One region of the Streptomyces sp. NPDC029466 genome, then DNA from elsewhere that is predicted to be linked to it. Evidence: riboswitches for the same ligand, from Rfam matches in the RefSeq annotation. Region 1 holds a riboswitch; the other holds the start of a gene.
What was found. A riboswitch is a leader RNA that binds a small molecule or an ion and turns the genes downstream of it on or off. The one in region 1 is predicted to bind cobalamin.
Positions count from the first base shown of each region.

Region 2: another riboswitch for cobalamin. It lies ahead of ACZ4XD_RS17005 (cobalamin biosynthesis protein); the one in region 1 lies ahead of ACZ4XD_RS00595 (prenyltransferase/squalene oxidase repeat-containing protein).

Region 1 covers NZ_JBVHZH010000001.1:136,114-143,672, reverse strand. Annotated here, with positions in the region: gene ACZ4XD_RS00615 (ECF transporter S component) at 279-1,091, opposite strand; gene ACZ4XD_RS00610 (ABC transporter ATP-binding protein) at 1,382-3,010, opposite strand; gene ACZ4XD_RS00605 (CbiQ family ECF transporter T component) at 3,007-4,173, opposite strand; gene ACZ4XD_RS00600 (SCO2322 family protein) at 4,170-4,871, opposite strand; gene ACZ4XD_RS00595 (prenyltransferase/squalene oxidase repeat-containing protein) at 4,871-6,178, opposite strand; cobalamin riboswitch at 6,402-6,523, opposite strand; gene ACZ4XD_RS00590 (MBL fold metallo-hydrolase) at 6,797-7,559, opposite strand, start outside.
Region 2 covers NZ_JBVHZH010000020.1:4,760-12,318, reverse strand. Annotated here, with positions in the region: gene ACZ4XD_RS17010 (cobyric acid synthase) at 1-476, opposite strand, end outside; gene ACZ4XD_RS17005 (cobalamin biosynthesis protein) at 559-1,617, opposite strand; cobalamin riboswitch at 1,771-1,920, opposite strand; gene ACZ4XD_RS17000 (effector-associated constant component EACC1) at 2,124-2,561, shown strand; gene ACZ4XD_RS16995 (caspase family protein) at 2,567-5,206, shown strand; gene ACZ4XD_RS16990 (extracellular solute-binding protein) at 5,203-6,606, shown strand; gene ACZ4XD_RS16985 (hypothetical protein) at 6,653-6,889, opposite strand; gene ACZ4XD_RS16980 (inorganic phosphate transporter) at 6,914-7,559, opposite strand, start outside.

The sequences.
Region 1 (7,559 bases):
ACCGTCGACGACATGACGAACAGATCACCGCGGCAGCGCTGCTCCTTCTCCTCTTCCTCATCTTCTTCTCCCGCCTCCTCGCCTTTACCTCCGGCAGCGGACGGTGCGGGGGGCGCCTCGCCACCGTCGTCGACCAGGGCGCGGACGCCGACCACTACAGGTCATTCCTGCGCTCGGCGCCGTCCATCACGCCCGACGATCACCACCCCAGGCAGGCAAGGGGATCTGCGCAGGGCAGAGGGGGAGGTAGAAGCCCGGGTCACCTCACCCGGGGCCACTCACCGGGAGGCGGTCTCTCGGGGCGGGTCGGGAGTGAAGGAGGAGGGGACGTCGAAGGCCGCGCGGCGGGTGGCGCGGCGCAGCGCTCTGAGGACGGTGCCCCCGAGCGTGCAGGTGAGGACCACGGTGACCAGGGCTCGGGGGAGGTCCCAACCGAGGGAGGTGGCAAGGCAGTAGGCGAGATAGCGGGCCAGGTTCTGGTCGAGCGGGTCGCCGGGGACGAAGGAGACCCCTGAGGCCAGGCCGGCGATATAGGGCCAGCCCTGAAGGTTCATGACCAGGCCGTAGAGGACGGCGGAGACGGCTCCATAGGCGGCGAGCACGGCGAGTTCACCGCGGCCGCGCAGCCGGTCGGGCCCCGGCAGCAGACCGGCGCCCATCGACACCCACCCCATCGTCAGCATCTGGAACGGCATCCAGGGGCCGACACCACCGGTCAGCAGCGCCGACGCGAACATCGCCACCGAACCCAGTACGAAGCCGAACCCGGGCCCGAGCACCCGACCCGACAACACCATCAGGAAGAACATCGGCTCGATACCGGCGGTCCCCGCGCCCAGCGGGCGCATCGCGGCCCCGGCCGCGGCCAGGACGCCGAGCATGGCGATGGCCTTGGCGTCCAGGCCGGTGTCGGCGATGGTCGCCACGACAACGGCCAGCAGCATCGGCAGCAGCGCGGCGAACAGCCAGGGCGCGTCCTTGGAATGGGCGAGCCCGGAGGCGGAGTCGGCGAGCAGCGGCCAGCCGAAGGCCATCACGCCGATGGCCGAGATCAGGGCCAGCGCGGCGATGGAGCGGGTACCGAGCCGCACGGGGCGGGCCTGGCGGCCGGTGCCGGGGCGTCGGAAGCCGGGGCCGGGGCGGCCGGGGTCGGAGCCGGGTCCGGAAACGGAATCGGAGCCGGGGCGGCCGGAGTTGGAGCCCGGGCCGGAATCGGAGCCGGAGCCGGAGCGGGGGGCGGAGGTGGGGCGGGAAGGGGAGTCGGAGCCGGAGCTGGAGACCGAACCGGAGCGGGGGACGGAGGTGGGGCCGGAAGAGGAGTCGGAGCCGAAGCCGGGACCAGCGCCGGGCCCGGGGCCCTCCGGGCGGGATGGGGGCACGGTCATGCGAGGGCCTCCAGGGCGCGGGCCACCTGGGGAACCGTCAGCCAGGGCAGCGGGGCCAGGACCTTGGCGACCTGCGGCGCGAAGGAAGGAGAGGAGACCACGACCTCGTCGGTGGGACCGTCGGCGACGATCTCGCCATCGGCGAGGATCACGACGCGGTGCGCCAGTTCGGCGGCGAGTTCCACGTCATGGGTGGCCAGGACGATGGCGTGACCCTCGGCGGCCAGGGTGCGCAACACCTCGATCAGACGGGCCTTGGCGGCGTAGTCCAGACCGCGAGTGGGCTCGTCGAGAAGGAGCAGCGGTGGACGGGCGGTCAGCACGACCGCGAGGGCAAGGGCGAGCCGTTGGCCCTCGGACAGATCACGGGGGTGAACGGATTCCGGGACATCCGGCAACAGCCGGGCGACCAGGGCCCGGCAGCTGCCGGCGGGGGCGCCCGCGTCCTGGTCGGCCGCGGTGCACTCGGCGGCGACGGTATCGGCGTAGAGGAGGTCACGAGGTTCCTGCGGGACCAGACCGACATGCCGCAGGAGGTCCCGGGGGCTGGTGCGGTGCGGGACGGCGCCACCGACCCGCACCGTGCCGGACGACGGCTGATGCATTCCGACAAGGGTGGTGAGCAGGGTGGATTTCCCCGCACCGTTGCGGCCCATCAGAGCGACCGTCTCGCCACCCCGCACGGTCAGCTCCACCCCGTGCAGCGCCTCGGTCCGCCCCCGACGCACACCGAGCCCCGAGACCTCCGCGGCAGCATCCGATGCTCCCGGCAGGGGCGCCGGGCTCCTCCCCGGCGCCTGCGCCGGGATCCCCGTCAGCTGCTCGCGCAGGGAGGCGGCCTTACGGCGGGCGTCGCGTACGGAGAGGGGGAGTGGGGACCACTGGGCGAGGCGGCCGAGGGCCACGACCGGGGGATGGACGGGGGAGATAGCCATGATGTCGGCGGGGGCGCCCATGACCGGGGGCGCACCCGGTGAGGGAAGGAGGATGACCTGGTCGGCGTACTGGACCACACGCTCCAGGCGGTGTTCGGCAAGCAGGACCGTGGTGCCGAGGTCATGGACCAGCCGCTGGAGGACGGAGAGCACCTCTTCCGCGGCGGCGGGGTCGAGTGCGGAGGTCGGCTCGTCCAGGACCAGGACCTTGGGGTGGGTGGTGAGGACCGAGCCGATCGCCACCCGTTGCATCTGTCCGCCCGAGAGCGTGGTGATCGCGCGGTCGCGCAGCTCGGCCAGGCCCAGCAGGTCGAGGGTCTCCTCGACACGGCGGCGCATCACCTCAGGGGGGAGGCCGAGCGATTCCATGCCGTAGGCGAGTTCGTCCTCGACGGTGTCCGTGACGAAGTGCGCCAGTGGGTCCTGGCCCACGGTGCCGACGACATCGGCCAGTTCGCGCGGTTTGTGGGTGCGGGTGTCCCGGCCGTCGACGGTGACCCGGCCGTGCAGGGTGCCGCCGGTGAAGTGCGGGACGAGACCGCAGACGGCGTTCAGGACGGTGGACTTGCCGACGCCGGAGGGGCCGACCAGGAGACACAGTTCGCCCTCGGGGACGGTCAGGTCTACGCCCTGGACGGCGGGCGCCGCGGCATCGCCGTAGGTGACCGAGACCTGCTCGAACCGGATCACGGGGTGGGCTCCTTCGTACACGGATCGACATCAGAGGCACGGCCCCGTCCACGGGACGCCGTACGGGCCCCGGCCCGTTCGGTGCTCGACGGGAGTGGGGCGACGAACGCGGGCAGCAGCCCCACGAGAACGGAAACGGCCGGCCAGAGGGGAAGAACGGGGGTGGTGAGCGGGACAGCGGGCGGATGCAGCGCGGCCGGCGCATAGTCGTTCGCCCAGATCATCAGGGCGGCGACGGCGATGCCGGAGCCCGCGACCAGCCAGGCGCGGGCGCCCCACCGCTCGGGCCGGTAGCGGCTGCGCACCGAGCGGCGGCCACCGAGCCACAACCCGGCGAGTGCCGCCGCCAGCCCCGCGAGCAGCAGCGGCAGCCCGTAGCCGCCTCCGGTGTCCCCCAACAGCCCGTAGGTTCCGGCGCAGACACCGAGCAGCCCGCCGAGGGTGAGCACGGACGTGAGGTGGCGTACGGCGGGCGGTACTTGGGCGCTGCGGCCGTAGCCGCGTGCGTCCATGGCCGCGGCCAGCGCCACCGAGCGCTCCAGCGCGCCCTCCAGTACCGGCAGTCCGACCTGGAGGAGCGCCTTGACCCCGCGGTCGGGGCGCCCGCGCAGCCGGCGGGCGGCGCGCAGCCGCTGGACGTCGGCGACCAGGTTCGGGGCGAAGGTCATCGCCACCACGACCGCGACGCCCGCCTCATAGAGCGCACCGGGCAGGGACTTCAGGAGCCGGGCCGGATTGGCGAGCGCATTGGCGGCGCCCACACAGATAAGGAGAGTGGCCAGTTTCAGCCCGTCGTACAGGGCGAAGACCATGCCCTCCGCGGTGACCCGGCCGCCGATCCGGACGCCCTTCGCCCAGTCCGGCAGCGGCACTTCGGGCAACGTGACAAGGGTGTGCGTACCGGGGATCGGCGAGCCGAGAAAGAAGGCGAAGACCAGCCGGATGACGATCACCACCAGCCCGAGTTTGACGAACGCGCCGTACGAACGGGCCCATGGCGCATCCGTACGACGTGCCGCGACGACATACCCGGCCACGCCCACCAGCAGCCCCAGCAGCAGCGGATCGGTGGTGCGGGAGGCCGCGGTGGCCAGGCCCAGCGCCCACAGCCACCAGGCGCCGGCGTGCAGCGCGGTGGTACGGGTCGCCTGCGGTGCGCTCATCCGCGTCGGCGGCGTGCCTGCCACACCGCTGCCGCACCCAGCGCGACAACGGCCGCGGCCCCGCCCAGCAGTCCGGCGGACGGCCCCCCGTCGCCACTTCCACCACCCCCGTCGGCACGGTCCTCCGCCACCCCCGCGGACGACGCAGCCGAGGCCGCGGAACCCTTGGCTCCGCCCTTCGCTCCGTCCTTCGACCCGTTCACCGCCTCCGCGCAACCCGCCTTCGGGTAGCCGGCGATGGCACACAGCAAGGCGTTGGCGTGATAGCGCAGCGGCCGGGTGACCGCCGCCAGCGCCTCGCCCGCCGAGGCGTCCTCCGGCACCTGCGCACACTCCGACCTGGCCGCCGGCGGCCGCTCGCCGGCGGGCGCGTCCGCCGCGGTGCCGAAGTCCAGCACGATGCCGATCCGCTTGCGGCCGTCCTTGGCGGGGGTGTCGCGGCAGATCGCGTCGAAGTCGGCGGCCGGGCGCGGCTTACCGGCCCCGGCGGAGTCGGCGCCGACGGTGAAGCGGAAGCCCTCGACCGCGCCGTCGGCCGGCCGCTGACTGGCCGGCCCTTCGGTGGCATACGCCCAGGAGCTGCCCTTGCCGTCCCAGAACGACCAGTAGCGGTACTCCTGCGCCTGCGCGGGCCCGGCTGCCAGGCCGGTGACCGTACCGGCCAGCAGTAGGGCGCCGGCGATCCTGGTCCGCCGCATCAGAGCTGATTCTTCTTACGGCTGCTCAGCAGGAACCCGATACCGGCGCCGATGGCGAGACCGACACCGATGACCCACCACACCCCGATGCCGCCGCCGTCCGTGGCGTCGTCGGCGTCCCCGGTGTCCTTCTTCGCCGCGGCGGCCGGCTCGGGGCCGGTGGCGTTGAGCGCGGCCACCAGGTCGGTGCCGCCGAAGGAACGCGGGTCGGTGCCGGTGGCGTGCGCGGCCAGCACCAACTGGGCGTAGGCGGCGGGCCCGTTCTGCTTGGCCCAGCCCGTGGCGTTCTTCTCCAGCCACTTCAGCGGCTTTGCGGCAGCGGCACCGTGCCCGCCGGCCGCCAGCGCCACCACGGCGTCGGCGGTGTTGCCGACATCGGGCTGCTTCTCGGCGCCCGGCATCGCGGAGAGCAGATGCTGCCCGTTCTTGTCGAGCTGCGCGACGAGGTAGGCGTCACCGCCCGCCGCGGCCCGCTCCGGATCGTCCTTCTTCTCGTCCCCGCCGTCCTTGCAGTTCAGCGGCTTGACCGGGGCGTCCGCCCGCTGATCCGCGGGCTCGACGACAAAGCCCTTGCCGAGCGCTCCGGTCGCGGCGGCCGCGGTGGCGTCGGCGTTCGGGGCGGCGCCCTTGAGCTGGAAGGTGAACGCGCCGCGCTCGCCCTCCTTCGCGTCACAGCCCAGTTGGAAGGTGAGCAGCCCGTCGTACGGGGTCTTGCCGCCCTTCTTCGACGTCACCGACCGCGGCTTCTCGCCCGCCGCCGCGAGCGCGCCGATGACCACGGACGTGGAGTTGGCGTCGCTGGCCGAACCGGGCATCGAGCTCCAGCCGCCGTCGTCGTTCTGCACCGATTTCAGCCAGCCCACGGCCTTCTGCACGGTGGCGCCGTGCCCGCCGAGCGCGGCCAGCGCCTGCACCGCGGCGGCCGTCTGGTTGGTGTCCCGCATGGTCTTGGCGTCACAGGGCTTGCCGGGCTCGGCGCGGAAGGCGGTGAACGCGCCGTCGGCGCACTGCTGCCCGACCAGCCAGCGCACGCCGGACGCGGCCGGCCGCACCCCCACCGTGTCCTGCGCCAGCAGCGCGAGCGACTGCCGCCACACCCCGTCGTACTGCGGGTCCTTGGTGCCGTACAGGCCGTCCGGCAGCTTCTTGGGGGCCGCGGACGGGGCGGCGTCGTCGGCGTACGCGGCGGGGGCAGCGGCCGCGCCCAGCACCGCCGCGGCCGCCAGCGCCGTGGCGGCGCGGCGCGCCAGGAAGGCGACGGGGTGCGTCAGGGGGGCCTGGTGAGCCATGGAAGCCATGGGGGCCATCGGGTCGGTGCCTCTCGGGTCGGGTCGCGGCGATGTACGCAGCCGTGCTCGGCCGACCGCCCGCGCGGCGATCCCCTTGGATCGCGGACGCGGCGGCACCGGGCTCAGCTCCGTATACCTCGACGGTGCCGCGCACCGGCCGTCCCTGTGGCGGACGGTTCCGGCGGCGGGAGCCTTGGTCGTGCCCCCTCGGGTGCTCCGGCTCGTACGGCCTTCCCGCCGGGCCAGCCGGCGCGGTACGGACGGGCCGTCCTCACGGTTGCGGGTCAGCGCCGGATTTCCACCGGCTTCCCCCGATCGGGTACGGATGAAGTTGTCCCGCACACCTTAACCGGCACCCGGCATGCGCTCGCTCGCGCGTACGAGCCGACGGAATCCGGCACGAGCGGGGCGGAGCGGCGCGCGAGCCGCGCAGGGGGCGGGTCCCTGGGGCCGCGTACGGGGGGACGGGTGGCGGGCACGGCGGGACGGTCGGGCGGCTGGGCACGAGCAGGGCGGGATCCAGGCACGAGCGGGGAGGGGGCCACCGGCCGGTCCCGACCCTGACCCCGGGTACACAGCAGTCAAGAAGCTGCACGAACCAGGACAGAGGCAACGCGGGAGGCCCGCCCCGCCCCCTCACACCGCCTGATATCGCACCGGATCCGACCCTGGCACCCACTCCGCCCGCCCCTGTTTCACCAGCCGGCGCAGATGGGCCTCGGCCTCCGAGACGGCGATGTTGCGGGACCCGTAAGGGATCTGCTCCCACGGGCGGTTCCACTCCATGGCCATGGCGAGCTGCCAGACGGTGCGGGGTTCCTGGAGCAGGGATCTGAGCTGGGTCAGCCGCTCTTCGTGGTGGGCGATGAGTGTGCGCACCCGGCCGCCGGCGTCGGTGAAGGCGTGCTGATGGGCGGGCAGTACCTCGGCGGGGTCGAGCCGGCCGACGCGTTCGAGCGAGTCGAGGTAGTCGCCCAAGGGGTCGGCGTTCTCCCCCGGGCCCTCCATGCCGTGCGGGCCGGGCGGGCTCCCCTCGTCGTCCGGAGCCTCGTACAGGCCGATGTGCGGGGTGATGCCGGGCAGGAGGTGGTCGCCGGAGAACAGCCGGCCGAAGCCGGGCGTGCGTGCCGAGGGGTGCTCCTCCTCCAGATGGAGGCACACATGGCCGGGGGTGTGGCCGGGTGTCCAGATGGCGCGAACCCGGCGCCCCGGCAGATCGAGCAGTTCGCCGGGGTCGATGCCGCGGTCCGGCAGCGCGGCCCGCCGGCCGGGCAGCTTCCGGCCGCCTCCTGTGGCGCGGGCCTTCCGCAGGGGCGCCAGATGGTCGTCCGGTGCGCCCGCCGCCGTGAGCTTGGCGAGCAGGTAGTCGAGCCACTGGCCCGGTTCGGCCGCGCGGGTG
Region 2 (7,559 bases), on a different contig from region 1:
GGACTGCCGGCGCCCTCACAGATCACCGCGTCATGGGTACGCCGCAGCTCCTGGAGGCAGTCGGTCACCGTGCCGAGCAACTGCTCCCGGCGGCCCGCGTACTGCGCCTTCCCCTGGGACGTCCCCCCGAAGTACCCGCGGGCGCTGAGCTCGCCCACCGGCTTCCCCAGCAGCACCACCTGGCTGCTGCGGTCACTGCCCGGCTTGAGCAGGACCGGGTTCATCAGCGCGGTGGGCTCCACCCGCGCCGCGGCGGCCTGCATCGCCTGGGCCCGTCCGATCTCCGCGCCCTCGCGCGTGACGAACGAATTCAGCGACATGTTCTGTGCCTTGAAGGGCGCCACCCGGACGCCCTGCCGGACCAGCCAGCGGCAGATCCCCGCCGTCACCACGCTCTTACCGGCGTCGGACGTCGTACCGGCCACCAACAGGCCACCGCCGACCGCCCCGCCGGCTGCCTTCAACCGCCCGTTCACCGGGTCCTCCTCCTGGACTTCGGGTCACTACACCCGCCCACCCCCCGAAGGGGGGTGGGCGGCGGGGAAAAAACGGACGGCCTCATACCGGGCCCGCCTTACGCCCGCATACCCATCCCGCCGTACGCCCGCGCCCCCCGGCCCCACGAGCGACCGCCCCACGGGCCACCGCCGCCCGCGCCACGCCGACCGCGGCCCGCGCGGCCACCGTCGTCACCAGTGCCAGCGCGCTCACCCGGCGGGAGAGCCGCACCGCCCGTTCGATGTCCGGCACCGCCACCTGCGGCGCCGCGCCGTTGAGCACCGGACGGTGTTCCACCCGCCCGCCGTACGCCAGCGTGCCGCCCAGCCGTACGCCCAGCGCACCCGCGAACGACGCCTCCACCGGGCCCGCGTTGGGGCTCGGATGCGCCCCGCCGTCCGCCCGCCAGGCCCGCAGCGCACCGCGCCGGTCGGGGCCCGCGAGTACGGTCAGCGCGGCGGTCAGCCGGGAGCCGGGCCAGCCGGCGAGATCGTCGAGCCGGGCCGCGGCCCAGCCGAAACGGCGGTAGCGCGGCGACTTGTGCCCCACCATCGCGTCCAGGGTGTTCACCGCGCGGAACGCCACCAGACCGGGCACCCCGCCCAGCGCGCCCCACACCAGGGCACCCACCACCGCGTCGGAGGTGTTCTCGGCGACCGACTCCACCACCGCACGGGCCATCTGCGGCCCGTCCAGCGCCTGCGGATCGCGCCCGCACAGATGCGGCAGCCGCTCCCGTGCCACGTCCAGGTCACCCGCCGTCAGCGCCCCGCCGACGGCCCGCGCCTCCCGGCCGAGCGAGGTGCCGCCCAGCACGGCCCAGACCGTCGCCGCGGTCAGCGCGACCCCGGCGCCACCACGGAGCGACAGCAAAGAAGCGGGAGCAGTGCCCCGCACAGCGCGCTCCAACAGCGCCGCACCGGCAGCGGCTCCGCCCGCACACAGCACGGCATGAGCCGCCCCGTAACCGCGGTGGTCGCGCCACAGCCGGCGTTCGACGGCACCCGCGGCCCGGCCGAACGCGGCCACCGGATGGCCGCGCCGCGGATCCGCCGCGATCAGGTCGCCGAGAAAGCCGAGGGCCGCGCCGTACACATATCCCGCGTGTTCGCCGCGCATCGGGTCAGACCGCCGTGCGAAGGCGTCCGTGCTGTCCCGCCCGGCCCCGAAGGAGCCCTGCGGCGGTGGGCAGTGGCGATCTCAAGGGGCGGCCGGGCATGGCGGTATGTCCTCACTCAGGGTCCGCGCCCTGGCTCGACGTGACGGCGACCAGAGTCTCCTGGCTCCCGGATCGGCGTGTCCTCCGGCCTTCCAGTCCCGCGTACGTCATCCGACGCATGCGAGGCGGACCGTGGCCTTCGCTGGAGGAACGCTCCCCGGTGACAGTGGCGGGACCGCGCCGGATTCGCACCGGACTTCCTCTGCTGTCGCCGATTGGCTCCGGCAGTCCACCACGCCCCGCGAACGCCGTCAACTCACCCTTGACCTGCGACGCTGCCCTGTGGCAGGCGCTGTGGCGCACGCCACAGCGTGGCTGAGGGGTCACGGACGGTTGCCCGCGCACCTGATCCCGCGTCACTATCTGGTGCACGGCGGCGAAGGGGCCGCCGGAAGGGGGCCGGGGGATGCCGCAGCGCGCTGACCGTCATGAGATCCGTATCAGGATCACGGGCACCAACAATCCTGACCAGGACGTCGAGGACCTCAAGGCGTGGCTGGAGCGCGAGCCCTGGCTGAACCGGCGGTCGCACGACTGGGAGCTGCGGCCGGCGGAGGAGCGCGACGACGGACCCGGCGACATGGCCATCGGCGTCGACGACCTGATCCTCGTCGTCGTCGGCGCGGTCGCCGCCGAGATCACCAAGGGCCTGAGCATCGCCCTGCGCGAGTGGCTGCGCCGCCGCAGGGAGGAACGCGACACCGGCGAACGGCCCGCCGTGGCGGTCGGCGGCGGGGACGGCGAGCTGCGCGCGCTGGGCGAAGCGGGACCGGGCGCCGCGGCTCCTGAACGCCCCGATCCCGGCAGCCCGGCGAACGGGGGCGGCAGCACCGCCGGGGACTGAGCCGGATGTCCGAATACGACGCACGGGGCAAGGTCAACCGGGCCCTGCTGATCTGTGTCGACGACTACCGCCACCTGCGGCCGCTGCCCGCGGTGCGGGACAACCCCGGGGAACTCGAACGCGTCCTGCTCGCCCCCGGCACCGACCTCTTCACCAAGGGCGAGGTCGTCATCTGCCGGCCCCAGGAGCCCTGGGAGGTCGAACAGGCCCTGGACGCCGTCACCCAGGAGGCCCGCGGGCTGCTGCTGGTGTACTTCTCCGGCCACGGCCGGGTGGGCCCGGACGGCGGCAATCTCCAGCTCATGGTCGGTGCCTCGGAACGGCGGCACAAAACCGTCTCCTGGCAGGACACGGTGCTGTCCTACCTGGACAACGCGCGGGCCGACCGGATCGTGATCGTCCTGGAGTGCTGTTACGCCGGCAACGCCGGGGAGGCCTTCCACGCCTGCCGCACCCCCACCTCGCTGCTGATGGCCGCACAGCCCAACCGCCGGATCTTCAGCGGCGAGGAGCCCACCGGCGGCAGTGTCTTCACCCGCGCCCTGCGGCAGATCCTGGAACAGGGCATCCCCGGCAAGCGGTTCGTCACCTTCGAGGACCTCGTCCGCGAGCTGCGGGACCAACTGGCCGGCGAGCGGACCCCGATGGGCGACGTCTGGGAGCCCCGCTCGGCCAAGCAGAACACCGTCGACGACGTCATCCTGTCCTTCGCCACCCCCGGCGTCCGGCCGCCCACCCCGCTGCGGATCCGATTACGGCGCCGGCTGAACACCTCCTTCCGGCACTGGTTCCGTATCCTGATGGTGCTGGCGATCATCGCCGTACCGGCCACCGCCGGCGTCGTCCTGCTGAACCTCCCGGGCGGCGCCGAAGCCTGCCCGCCCGCCCTCGAACTGCGGCTGCTCACCGCCCCCGAGGCCGAACCCGCGCTGCGCCAGGCGGCCTTCGACTACGAGATGTCCGCCGCCAACACCCGGCCCCTCGACGGCGAGGGCGACCTCCCCGACGGCTGCCGGCGCGCCCAGATCACCGTCTACTCCGCCGCCAAGGACCAGGTCGACCAGGGCTTCGCCGCCGCCGACCGCTGGCAGGGCGAGGCCCACGGCACCGCCAAGGACGGGCCGGACGACGACAAGGGCACCGACAAGGGCATCGACCCCCTCTACCGGCCCGGACCCCAGCCCGACATATGGATCCCGGAATCCACCGCCGACTACTACGAAGCCCGCCGCGGGATGCCCGCCAAGGGCTCCCCGGCGACCCTGCACTACAGCGCCCCGGTCGCCTACACGCCCCTGGTCGTCGGCATCCCGGCACACCGGCGGCTGGACGACGTCGAACCGGCCGGCGCCTCCTGGCGGGAGCTGCTCACCGGCACCGACCGCACCCACCGCGACCTCCGGCTGCTGCGGCCGAGCCCGGTGCTGTCCGGCACCGGACTGCTGCACACCCTCGGCCTCTACCTCACCCACGACGGCGCGGACGCCGCCTCCTCCGGCGCGCCCGACCCCACCCTGGCCCGGCACGCCGAGGAGCGGCTGTCCGCCCCCGGCAGCCAGTACGCGGGCAGCACCGAACTGCTGTGTTCACTGCGCCCCGACGCGGACGCCGCCGGCTCCGTCGACCGTACGAAGTCCGCGCCGCTGGTGTCGGAGAAGTCCCTCGCCGACTACAACCTCGGCCGCGCCACCGGCAGTTGCCCGGCCCTGGACGCCCCGCTCCCGCTCCGCAACCGCTACGTCGCCTACTACCCCCGGCACGTCCCCGCCCTCGACCACCCCCTGATCCGGGTCGACTGGCACGGCACCCAAGACGCCACCCCACGGCAGGCCGCCGTGGCGGGCTTCGCGACCTGGCTGCGCGCCGCGGACGGCGGCCAGCGCACCCTCACCGCCCAGGGCTACCGCGGCGTGCACGGCACCGGCCCGGGGGCCGGCTCACCGCTGCTCGACAGCCGCGCGGACGTCAGCCTCCTCGCCCCCACCGTCCCCTTCGGAGCGCACCCGGACCAGGTGTCCCAGGTGCTGGACGGCTACGACAAGGCCCAGAAGTCCAGCCAGGTGCTGATCCTCCTCGACACCTCCACCTCCATGGCCGACGGCGGCCGGCTGCCGACCGCCCTGCGCGCGGCCGGGCGGGTCCTGGAGATGGTCGGCACCCGCCACACCTACGGCCTGTGGGCGTTCCCGGACCGCGCGCACCCCACCGACGCCGACGCGGTGCGTGAGCTCGTCCCGCCCGGCAGGGCCGACCCGGCACCGGGCCGGGCCGCACTGGACCGGATCGCGGGCGGTGAACTGGTCGAGCACGGTGCCGCGATGGAGGAGGCGCTGACCCGCGCGGTGCGCCGGATGAAGAAGTCCCCGGCCACCAACAAGGCCATCGTGCTGATCCTCGACCAGGACGACGGCGCGGGCCCGGGGCGCGCGGCGGGCGTGGAGCGGACCCTCGGCACCCTCGTCGAGGAGGGGCCCGAAGTGCCCGTCCTGGTCTTGGCGCTGGGCAGGAACGGCTGTGACACCTTCGCCCTCCAGCGGCTGGCCGACGCCTCCCACGGCCAGTGCGTGCCCGGCGGCCCGCAGGCCGTCGACACCCTGGCCGGCCGGATCGCCTCCATCGGCACGGCCACGAAGGGGGACCGATGACCGCGCCACGCACCGCCGCACCCGCCGCCCTGGCCTGCCTCGCCCTGACGCTCGCGGCCGGCGGCTGCACCCCGGGGGAGCAACTCGTCCCGGAGAAGGGCGCGATCGTCCTCGCCACCGGCAGCGACCTCAGCAGCTCCGGTGTCCGCCAGGACCTGATCCACGACTGGGAGCGGCGCACCGGCCGTACGGTCCGGATCGTCAGACTCCCGGACACCGCCGACGGCCAGCGCAGCCAGCTGCTGGCGGCGGGCCAGTCCGGCAGCGGCGGCTACGACGTGCTCAACCTCGATGTCGCCTGGACCGCGGAGTTCGCCGAGGCGGGCGTGATCCGCCCCTGGGCCACGGCCCTGGACGGCGACTTCCTCGACAGCGTGGCCAAGACGGTGGAGTACGACGGCAAGGTGTGGGGCGTGCCCTTCAACACCGACGCCGGGCTGCTCTACTACCGCAAGGACATCCTTCGCGCGTACGGCCATGGCGCCCCGTCCAACTGGGGCGAGTTGAAGGACGTGGCGACCGAAGTGGCCCAGGACTACAACCGCGAGGCCGCCAGGGACGCCGCCAGAGGCCACAAGAAGCAGCGGCCCAGGATGTACGGCATGGTCGCCCAGCTGCGGCCCTACGAGGGGCTGACCGTCAACACCCTGGAGTCGGCCTGGGTCAACGGCGGCGACCCGGACGCCACCAGCTTCACCAAGGGCGAGCAGGTCGGCGCGCTCCAGCAGGGCATCGCCGACCTCAAACTCCGGCTCGACTCGATCATGCCGCACGAGGCCACCACGATGGACGAGACCGAGAGCCGCCGCTGGTTCGCCGACGGCCGCGCGCTGTTCATGCGCAACTGGCCGGTCGAATACGCCTCGGTCGCCGAGAAGCTCACGCCCGGCGAGCAGTTCGACGTCACCCAGCTGCCGGCCCGCCCCAGCGACGGCAAACGGATGTCCGTGCTGGGCGGGCAGAACCTCGCCCTCGCGGCCGGCAGCACACGGCCGGCCGGCGCCCGGTCCCTGATCGAGGCGCTGACCGGCCCCGGCAGCGAACGCTGTCTGCTGGAGCGGGGGTTCGCGGCCACCCGCGACTCGGCCTACCGGGAGGCGGCCACCGCACCGCACTGCCCGCTGCCGCCCGGCGACGCCGAACGCGGTGAGCACGGTGCCACGGGGCGGCCGGAGCCCCGGCCCGACCCCCGCACCCTGCACGCGGCGCTGATGGCGGCCGCACCGCGCCCGCGCAGCGCCCACTACCAGACCTTCAGCAAGGTCGTACAGATCGGGGTGTCCGCCTATCTCAACGGCACCGGCGGCACCGCCATCGCCGACCGGCTGGCCCGGGAGGCCGATGACGCGCTCGGCGGCCGGGGCGAACAACGCACGAGGCGCCCGGCGGACGACGGCTGATGCCGTGGTCCGCCGGGCGCCTCGCCCGGTCCGTCGTGGCGGCGGGTCAGCCGGCCACGATCAGATAGATGCCATAGGCCACCGCCACCGCGCAGAGGCCGAAGGCGGCCATCGCGCCGGCCCGCGCGCCCGCGCCCGGTAGGGCGACCGCGGCGGCCGCACCCTCCTGGCCCGCCTTGCGGGACGTGCCGGCGATGCCGACGGTGAACAGGCCCACGATCCCGACCGTCACCACGAGGGTGACGCCGAAGACCTGGCCGAGAGCTGCCCAGTCGATGCTCATGGAGTTTTCCTTACGGGATGACAGCTAGCGGGTGACCGTCGCGGCCTTGGCACGCGGGGTGGTGGGGGTGTCGGCGCCGGACGCCTGAGCCGGAATCCCGGCGGTTTCCGGGGCCTCGGCGGAAGCGGCGTCGGCCTCCGGGTTCTGCTGGCCCGCCGGGGGCGGGGAGACGGTGCGCAGCGCGGCGGTCACCACGCCCGCCGGCTCGGCGGCGGGACCCTCGTTGACATTGGTGTGGTCGACCGGCTTGCGCCGGGAGGCGGCCCAGATCGCGCCGCAGATGCCCAGTCCGAGGACCGCCACCGCCGCCACGCCCCAGTCGCCCTGACCGGCGAGGAAGGCGGCGCCCGCGGCGACCGCACCGGCGGCCGGCAGCGTCAGGCCCCAGGCCAGGACCATCCGGCCGGCCGTGGACCAGCGCACCACGCCGCCCTTGCGACCCAGGCCCGAGCCCATCACGGAGCCGGAGCAGACCTGGGTGGTGGAGAGCGCGAAGCCGAGGTGCGAGGAGGCCAGGATGGTGGCCGCGGCGCCGGTCTGGGCGGCGAAGCCCTGCGGCGGCTGGATGTCGGTGATGCCCTTGCCCATCGTGCGGATGATCCGCCAGCCGCCCAGGTACGTGCCGAGCGCGATGGCGACACCGGCCGAGGCGATGACCCACAGCGGCGGG